Regions from separate parts of the Marinobacter sp. P4B1 genome, predicted to be linked through region 2. Evidence: riboswitches for the same ligand, from Rfam matches in the RefSeq annotation. Region 2 holds a riboswitch; the other holds the start of a gene.
The links. A riboswitch is a leader RNA that binds a small molecule or an ion and turns the genes downstream of it on or off. The one in region 2 is predicted to bind cobalamin.
Positions count from the first base shown of each region.

Region 1: linked by a shared signal. The riboswitch ahead of AQ621_RS15490 (ribonucleoside-diphosphate reductase subunit alpha) and the one ahead of AQ621_RS16425 (TonB-dependent receptor domain-containing protein) in region 2 are both predicted to bind cobalamin.

Region 1 is NZ_LLXM01000015.1:847,587-851,733, reverse strand. It holds gene nhaB (sodium/proton antiporter NhaB) at 1-1,195, shown strand, start outside; cobalamin riboswitch at 1,284-1,504, shown strand; gene AQ621_RS15490 (ribonucleoside-diphosphate reductase subunit alpha) at 1,801-4,147, shown strand, end outside.
Region 2 is NZ_LLXM01000015.1:1,063,417-1,067,563, reverse strand. It holds gene AQ621_RS16430 (cobalamin-binding protein) at 1-402, opposite strand, end outside; gene AQ621_RS16425 (TonB-dependent receptor domain-containing protein) at 429-2,237, opposite strand; cobalamin riboswitch at 2,392-2,601, opposite strand; gene cobD (threonine-phosphate decarboxylase CobD) at 2,626-3,666, opposite strand; gene cbiB (adenosylcobinamide-phosphate synthase CbiB) at 3,687-4,147, opposite strand, start outside.

The DNA.
Region 1 (4,147 bases), 220 kb from region 2:
GGCAGGTATCTACTTCATGCAGGAACTGCTGCTGGTCACCTTCACCCAGATACTGGTGGGGGTGCGCTCCAAGTCGGCGCTCTCGCTGCTGTTCTGTGGTGCCGCAGCGGTTTTGTCAGCATTCCTGGATGCCCTTACGGTAACCGCGGTCATCATCAGTGTGGCGGTGGGTTTTTACTCGGTGTACCACAAGGTGGCCTCCGGCAAGGGTTACCAGCAGAAAGACCACAATGCCAACAGCGATGCCGAAGTGGTGGAACTGCACCGGGAAGACCTGGAAAACTTCCGGGCATTCTTGCGCAGCCTGTTGATGCACGGTGCCATTGGTACCGCCCTCGGTGGCGTGGCCACTATGGTTGGCGAACCCCAGAACCTGCTGATCGCCAAGGTGGTTGGCTGGGATTTCGTGGGCTTCTTCCTGCATATGGCACCGGTGAGTATTCCGGTACTGATTGCCGGCCTGTTTACCTGCTGGGCGCTGGAGAAGCTGCGCTGGTTCGGCTACGGCGGTCGCCTGCCCAAGCCGGTACGCCAGGTGTTGCAGGAATACGCCGATAATGAAAGAGCCAGCCGCACCAAGTCCGACAAGGCCGCCCTGTGGGTACAGGCAGCCGCCGCGGTGATCCTGGTGCTGGGCCTGGCTTTCCATGTGGCTGAAGTGGGGCTGATCGGCCTGCTGGTGATCATCCTGGTCACTTCCTTTACCGGTGTGATCGACGAGCACCAGATCGGCAAAGCCTTCCAGGAATCCCTGCCGTTCACCTCACTGCTGGTGGTGTTCTTTGCCATCGTGGCGGTGATCCACGAACAGCACCTGTTCAAGCCCATCATCGAATACGTACTGAGCCTGCCGGAAGGCCAGCAACCGGGCATGTTCTTCATTGCCAACGGCCTGCTGTCCATGATCAGCGACAACGTGTTCGTGGCCACCGTATACATCAGCGAAGTAAAACAGGCCCTGGATGCCGGCGCCATCAGCTTTGACCACTTCCAGACCCTGGCTGTAGCCATAAACACCGGCACCAACCTGCCCAGCGTGGCCACCCCCAACGGCCAGGCCGCGTTCCTGTTCCTGCTCACCTCCGCCATCGCCCCGCTGGTTCGCCTGTCCTACGGCAAGATGGTGATTATGGCGCTGCCGTACACAGTGGTGATGGGTGGCGTAGGCCTGTACATGGTGACCCACGCGTTCTGATTCTCGACCCCGATAACAGCCTCATCTGACGCCCGTGCCGCTTTCACAAAGCTCCACGGGCGTTCTTGTTTCTGCTGCATAGTCTGTATATAGTGACCAAGTCCTTGGTTGACTACCATATATTGTGATCAAAGCGTGATCACTCAGGTAGTCGGGAATCCGGTGAGAATCCGGAACTGACGCGCAGCGGTATTGGGGAACAAGCGTGGCATAAAGACACTGGTAAGCGCCGGGAAGTCGCCACGCAAGGCCGAACCAACAGGTTCACGCCCCTGAGTCCGAAGACCTGCCGGGGATAGACACTGCACCTTCGCGTTTATAAAGGTGAGCAGGCGGGTTTTGGTTTTTTTGCCACGAAATCCACGGAAGAATACGGAAAGAAAAGACTTACTGATTTTTTTGCCACGAAATCCACGAAAAAACACGAACAAAGATTTACTACGAAAAGAAAAAAGCTTTTTATCTTTTCCTTTCGTGTTTTTTCGTGGATTTCGTGGCAAAACAGTCCCTTTCTTTTCATTTTTCCGTGTCCTTCCGTGGCAAAAACCTCCCCCTTCTCCCAAACGCAAAGGCTGCACCACCACGCGTACACAAGGAGAAGTCCCATGTCTGCCATCCTGTCCCCCGAGCCCCCGGCGGTTGCCGCTACCGAATCCCTTCAGGTCATCAAACGCAACGGCACCCTCGTTGGCTTTAACCCTTCCAAGATCACCGTCGCCGTTACCAAGGCCTTCCTTGCGGTAGAAGGCGACCAGGCCGCCGGCTCCGCCCGCATCAACGACGCTGTGCACCGGGTCACCGAGCAAGTGGTGCAGGCCATCAGCCGGCGCCTGAAGGCCGGTGGCAAGGTGCATATTGAAGACATCCAGGACCAGGTAGAACTGGCCCTGATGCGAGCGGAAGAACAGAAAGTCGCCCGGGCCTACGTGCTGTACCGGGAAGAGCACGCCCGCAAGCGCGCCATTGAAGAACCCATGGAAGCGCACCCGCACCTGACCGTGAAAAAAGCCGACGGCAGCGTGGCGCCGCTGGATTTGGGTTTGATGAAACTGCAGGTAGAGCAGGCCGCGACCGGGCTGGACGGCATTGAGGGCGAGTCCCTGGTGGAGGAAGCCCTGCGTAACCTGTACGACGGCATTGCCGAAACCGAAGTATTGTCTGCCCTGATCATGACTGCCCGGGGCCGCATAGAACGGGAGCCGGACTACAGTGCCGTCACTGCCCGCCTGTTGCTGGAACAGTTACGGCTGGAGGCGGCCGAGGAGCTGGATTTGCCCCGCAACCAACCCCTTGCAGAAAGTTATCCACAGGCCCTGAGCGCCTTTGTTCACGCCGGTATCCGCTATGAGCTGCTGGACGAGGCCCTGGCCGCGTTTGACCTGGAACGCCTCGGCGCAGCCCTGAAACCCGAGCGCGACCACCAGTTCGGATTCCTCGGCCTGCAAACCCTGTACGACCGTTACTTCCTGCACTGGAACGGCGCCCGACTGGAACTGCCCCAGGTATTCTTCATGCGCGTGGCCATGGGCCTGGCCCTGCGGGAAGACGACCCCAACGCCCGCGCCATCGAGTTCTACAACCTGCTGTCCAGCTTCGACTACATGGCCAGTACGCCGACATTGTTCAACAGCGGCACCCGCCATTCCCAGCTGTCCTCCTGCTACCTGACCACCGTGCAGGACGACCTGGACGGCATTTACGGGGCCATCAAAGACAACGCGCTGCTCTCCAAATGGGCCGGCGGCCTGGGCAACGACTGGACCCCGGTGCGGGCGCTCGGCTCCCACATCAAAGGCACCAACGGCCAGAGCCAGGGCGTGGTGCCGTTCCTGAAAGTCGTCAACGACACCGCCGTGGCGGTCAACCAGGGCGGCAAGCGCAAAGGCGCGGTCTGTGCCTACCTGGAAAGCTGGCACCTGGACATCGAAGAGTTCCTGGAACTGCGCAAGAACACCGGCGACGAACGCCGCCGCACCCACGACATGAACACCGCCAACTGGGTGCCGGATTTGCTGATCGAACGCATGCGTGAAGACCGGGACTGGACCCTGTTCTCCCCCAGCGATACGCCGGATCTGCACGACCTGTACGGCAATGCCTTCCGCGAGCGTTACCAGCACTACGAAGCCCTGGCCGAGCAAGGCAAGATCAAGCTGTTCAAGAAAATTCCGGCCAAGCAGCTGTGGCGCAAAATGCTCACTGTGCTGTTCGAAACCGGCCACCCCTGGATCACCTTCAAAGACCCCTGCAACCTGCGCTCGCCGCAGCAGCATCAGGGCGTGGTGCACAGCTCCAACCTGTGTACCGAAATCACCCTGAACACCAGCGCCGACGAAATCGCCGTGTGCAACCTGGGCTCTGTAAACCTGGCGGCCCACATCAAGGACGGCGAGCTGGATGTACAACGCCTGGAACGCACCGTAAACACCGCCGTACGCATGCTCGACAACGTTATCGACATCAACTTCTACGCGGTGCTCCAGGCCAGGAATTCCAACCTCAAACACCGCCCGGTGGGCCTGGGCCTGATGGGTTTCCAGGATGCCCTGTACCAACTCGGCCTGCCTTACACCAGCCCGGAAGCGGTGGAGTTTGCCGACGTGGCCATGGAGCAGCTCAGCTACTTCGCCATCCGCGCCTCCGCCACCCTGGCCGGCGAACGCGGTGCCTACGAAAGCTACGAAGGCTCCCTGTGGCAGCAGGGCATCCTGCCCTTCGACTCCATCGCTCTTTTAAAAGAGGCGAGGAAAGACGGCGACTTGTCCCTGAACACCGACAGCCGCCTGGACTGGACCCCGGTGCGGGAGCTGATCGCCAAACACGGCATGCGCAACAGCAACGTCATGGCCATCGCGCCCACGGCCACCATCTCCAACATCGTCGGCGTGTCCCAGTCCATTGAACCGGCGTACCAGAACCTGTTTGTGAAATCGAACCTGTCCGGCGAGTTCA
Region 2 (4,147 bases):
CGCCTCAAAACTGCGGGGCTCGATGGAGAACACCGGCACACCCATTTCTCTGAGTGTCTCCAACTGCTCGGTCGGGTTACCGGTTACCCAGCCAATCACCAGGTCCGGCTGCAGTTCCAGCAGGCGCTCCATGTCCATGCGAGTGTGGCTGCCAACCGAAGTTACTTCTTTCGCGGCCGGGGGATAGTCACTGTAGGCGACAACTGCAACCACCTGATCGCCGGCGCCTGCAGCCCAGGCCAGCTCGGTGGCGCCGGGGGAAAGCGCGGCAATGCGCTCTGCCGGTTGCTCAAGGCAAATCTCTTTACCCAGATCATCCGTGGCACAGACCGGCGATGCCAGGGCGGGGAATGCCAGCAGCATCCCGCCCAGAATCATAGCCATTTCCTTCAGATCTGCCACAGAGGCCTCCCCCGGTTTAACGGTTTTTATCGGATATCGTAACGCACGGTCAGCATGGCAGTGCGGCCGGCTGCAACGTAGTCCAGGTCATTCTGCCGATCATAGCGAGCGGTGCTGTATTCCTTGTCCAGCACGTTAGCCAGCGTCAGCCGGGTTGACCAGTCAGGGGCAAAGCGCCAGCCCGCCCGCAAGTCCAGAGTAGCAAAACCGGGCAGCCTGTCGTCGTTGGCACGGTCATCATAACGATAGCCTTCGGCCACCACTGTGCCACCGAAGTCCCAGGTACCAACGCGCTTGCTCAGGTCAAGGCGCAGGGTTTTGCCACTTCTGCGCTGGAGTCGGTTTCCGGTTTCCCGGTCTTCCGGGTCCAGCAGCGTCAGCGCCGCATCACCGCGCCAACCATCCCGCTCAAAACCCGCGCTGAACTCGGCACCACGGATTCGGGCTTCATTGACATTCATTGGCGTCCACAAGCCACTGGGGGTCGGGCTCCAGGCAATCAGGTTATCCACATCCAGCTGGAACAGGGCTGCATCCCAGAACCAGGTCTGATAGTGACCACTGGCACCCAACTCCACCGTGCCGGACTCCTCTGCCTCCAGGTCCGGGTTCGCACCCGGGAAATACAGATCGTTGAAGGTGGGTGCCCGGAAAGACGTACCATAACTGATCCGCACTCGGTGGGATCGATCCAGAGCATGGCCAAGGGCGATACCACCGGTTTCATTCTTGCCGTAGGCTTCGTTGTCATCACCGCGCACACTCAGCAGCAGGTCGGTTGGGCCGAAGTTCAGGCGCAACTGGCTGTAAAGGGCGGTGTTGGTACGGCTGGTCTCGGCGTAATCGGTGGTACCGCTGACCTCGTCGGTCATTAACTCTGCCCCTACCACCAGCTCATGGACGTTCCAGGTAAAGGTATTGTCCCAGCGCGCTGCCCGCGAACGGGTATTGAAGGTGCTGCTGAATGTAGGCGTAACGTTGTCGGTCTCGTCCCGGGATTCAGAGAACTGAAGTGAATGCCGCCAGTAGTCACTCACCGGGGTTTCCAGCCCGAAGCCGATGGTGCGAATCATGAAATCAATTTCGCCGCCTTCGTATTCGGTATTGCCCTCGCTTTGCACCATCACCAGGCTGGCTTCTCCGCCGGAGTCCAGGTCATGGACTACACGTCCAATACCGGCGGTGTTGCGGAAACCTCGGTCGTCACCATCTGTGATCACTGCTGTACCGTCGGTTTCCTTATGCAAGCCACTCAGGCTGAAACGGGTATTTCCGGCGCGGGCAGCAACACCGGCACTGCCTTTCTGCGTGTTGAAATTGCCTGCACCAGCTTCTACCCAACCTGCCGGCGTCTCTTCCGGGTCCAGCGTAAAGGCCTGCACAACGCCGCCGACAGCATCGGAACCGTACAGTGAGCTCCGGGCGCCCCGGACGATTTCCACCCGCTCGATCAGTTCAACGGGAAAGTACTGCCAGGAAGGACCACCGGATGTGGCCGAACGCAGGCGCACACCATCAACCAGCAGCAGCGTGGAGTCGTTGGCCGTACCGCGGGTATAGACACTGGTGGTTTTACCGAAGGAGCCGTTGCCGGTCACGTTGATCCCGGGCTGTCCTCGCAGAAGCTGGGTGAATTCTGAGGGGCTTTGCTCGCGGATGGTTTCTTCGTCAATAACTGTGACCGATGACAGGCTTTCACCCGCGGTCAGAGGCCCAAGGGTGGCGGTAACGACAATCGGTTCCAGCTTGCGCTCGTCCGACGCTTCATCGGCGGCAACAGCAGGCAACGCCAGCGGTAACAACATCAGGACGGGAAGGGCTTTGGCAGTACTCATAGCTTCACTCACGGTTCACCGCACGCACCCGTACGGTCGATCAATTAACTGCGGAGGAAGACAGACTGCTCAGACGGGGGTGGAGGGCGTGTCAGTAATTGCGAGCCAGGTTCACCCACCGCCGTCGCCCTCCGCAACGTCTGGTGTCTGGAACTCACGGTTCCGCCTTTCAGGCCGGTCTCCGGGCTTACAGGCGGAGCCGATGCTCCGGGGCAACCACCTTCCCATGCCATTGGCACAGTGGCGTACTGGATTGCCTTTCACCTGATTACCGTTGCGGGGGCAGCGCCGGAATGTCACCGGCTTCCCGTTTCACTGCGAGCACTCCTCCGGACTATCGCCAGCCTGGACAAAATGCATACAGCACCTGAAATCGCGGGCAAGACTATCAACCAGGGTGGGGGTGGTCAATGAGATATGTTAATTCAGACAACGCACCCTCCAGCCGTTGCCAACCGGTTTCATCCGGCGGTAAACCGAAACGCAGGGCTGCGGGTGCGTCAAAACGCCTGACCAGAATGCCGCGGCGAGCCAGCTGGTCAGCAATGTCCGCTGCGCGGGGATGTTGAACCGTTCTGAAGAGCAGGGTGCCGGTGGGGGACGGCATCCCGTGTTTTCTGAGCAGGCCGTCCATTCGCAGTCTTGCCGTTTGCAGGCTGGCACGAGCCTCCACCTGCCAGGCCTGATCTTGCAGAGCCCTGGCCATCAGGTAGCGTGCAGGACCGCTGACCGCCCAGGGGCCAAGCTCGTTCGCCAGCAGGTGAGCCAGTCCAGGCTCGGTCAGGATCGCACCGGCACGGAGACCTGCCAGCCCGAAAAACTTGCCCAGCGAGCGCAACACGATCAGCCCCGGAGCGCCCGCCCACGGGTCCAGGCCGAAGCCCGGCTCGCCCTCAATAAACGCCTGATCCAGCACCAGCCAGCCATCACGCTCGCGCAGCCGCTCGTGCCATAACCGTAAACGGGCAGGATCCATCAGCTGCCCGGTCGGATTATTCGGCTGTATCCAGACCACGACATCCACAGAATCCAGCCATGCCAGCTCCGCTTGCTTTGTCGCCTGTTCAGGAATCGCCACCACGTCGAAACCCGCTCGCCGCCAGGCATGACCATGCTCACGATAACCGGGCATGGGCACGGCCACCCGACCGAAACCATGCATACGGGCACGAACCGCTGGCAGGGCCATGATCGCCGCCTGGGAACCCGCTACGGGCAGGCAGCAGGCATGCTCCGGTGCCCCGGCCCAGATACGGATAATCTCTTCCAGACCATCCTCAGGCTCCGGAAGCCGTTGCCATACCTCCGCCGGAATTGCCGGAACCGGCCAAGGCACAGGATTAATACCGGTGGAGAGATCGAGCCATTGCTCACTGGGAATGCCCCAGCGCTGAGCCGCTGCCCTCAGGCGGCCTCCATGCTCCGGCAAATCAGCACCATCGAACGCTGTCACCCGATACCTCCTGGCCAGAACGCATTCAGACTTGCGGCCAAGGCCAACAACACCAACAGCCATAGCATCACGCCGCGCTGCACCAGGGAAATCGCGCCCTCTACGGTTTGTGCCGAGGCGCCTTGCCCGCTGCCCAGCAGCGGTCGCTGCTTCACGCCACCGGAATACGGCGCCGGGCCGCCCAGAGTGACCCCCAGTGCGCCAGCGCCTGCAGCCATCACCGGGCCAGCATTAGGGCTGTCCCACGCTTTTGACTGCTCACGCCAGCATTGCAGTGCCAACCGGGTGTTGCCAAGCAACGCATAGGTCAAGGCAGTTAGCCGGGCAGGGGCCCAGTTCATAGCATCATCGAGCCTGGCGGCGCAGCGCCCGAAATACAGATATCGTGGCGTCCGGTAGCCCCACATGGCATCCAGCGTGTTCACCAGCCGGTGCAAAACCAGTCCGGGCAAGCCAG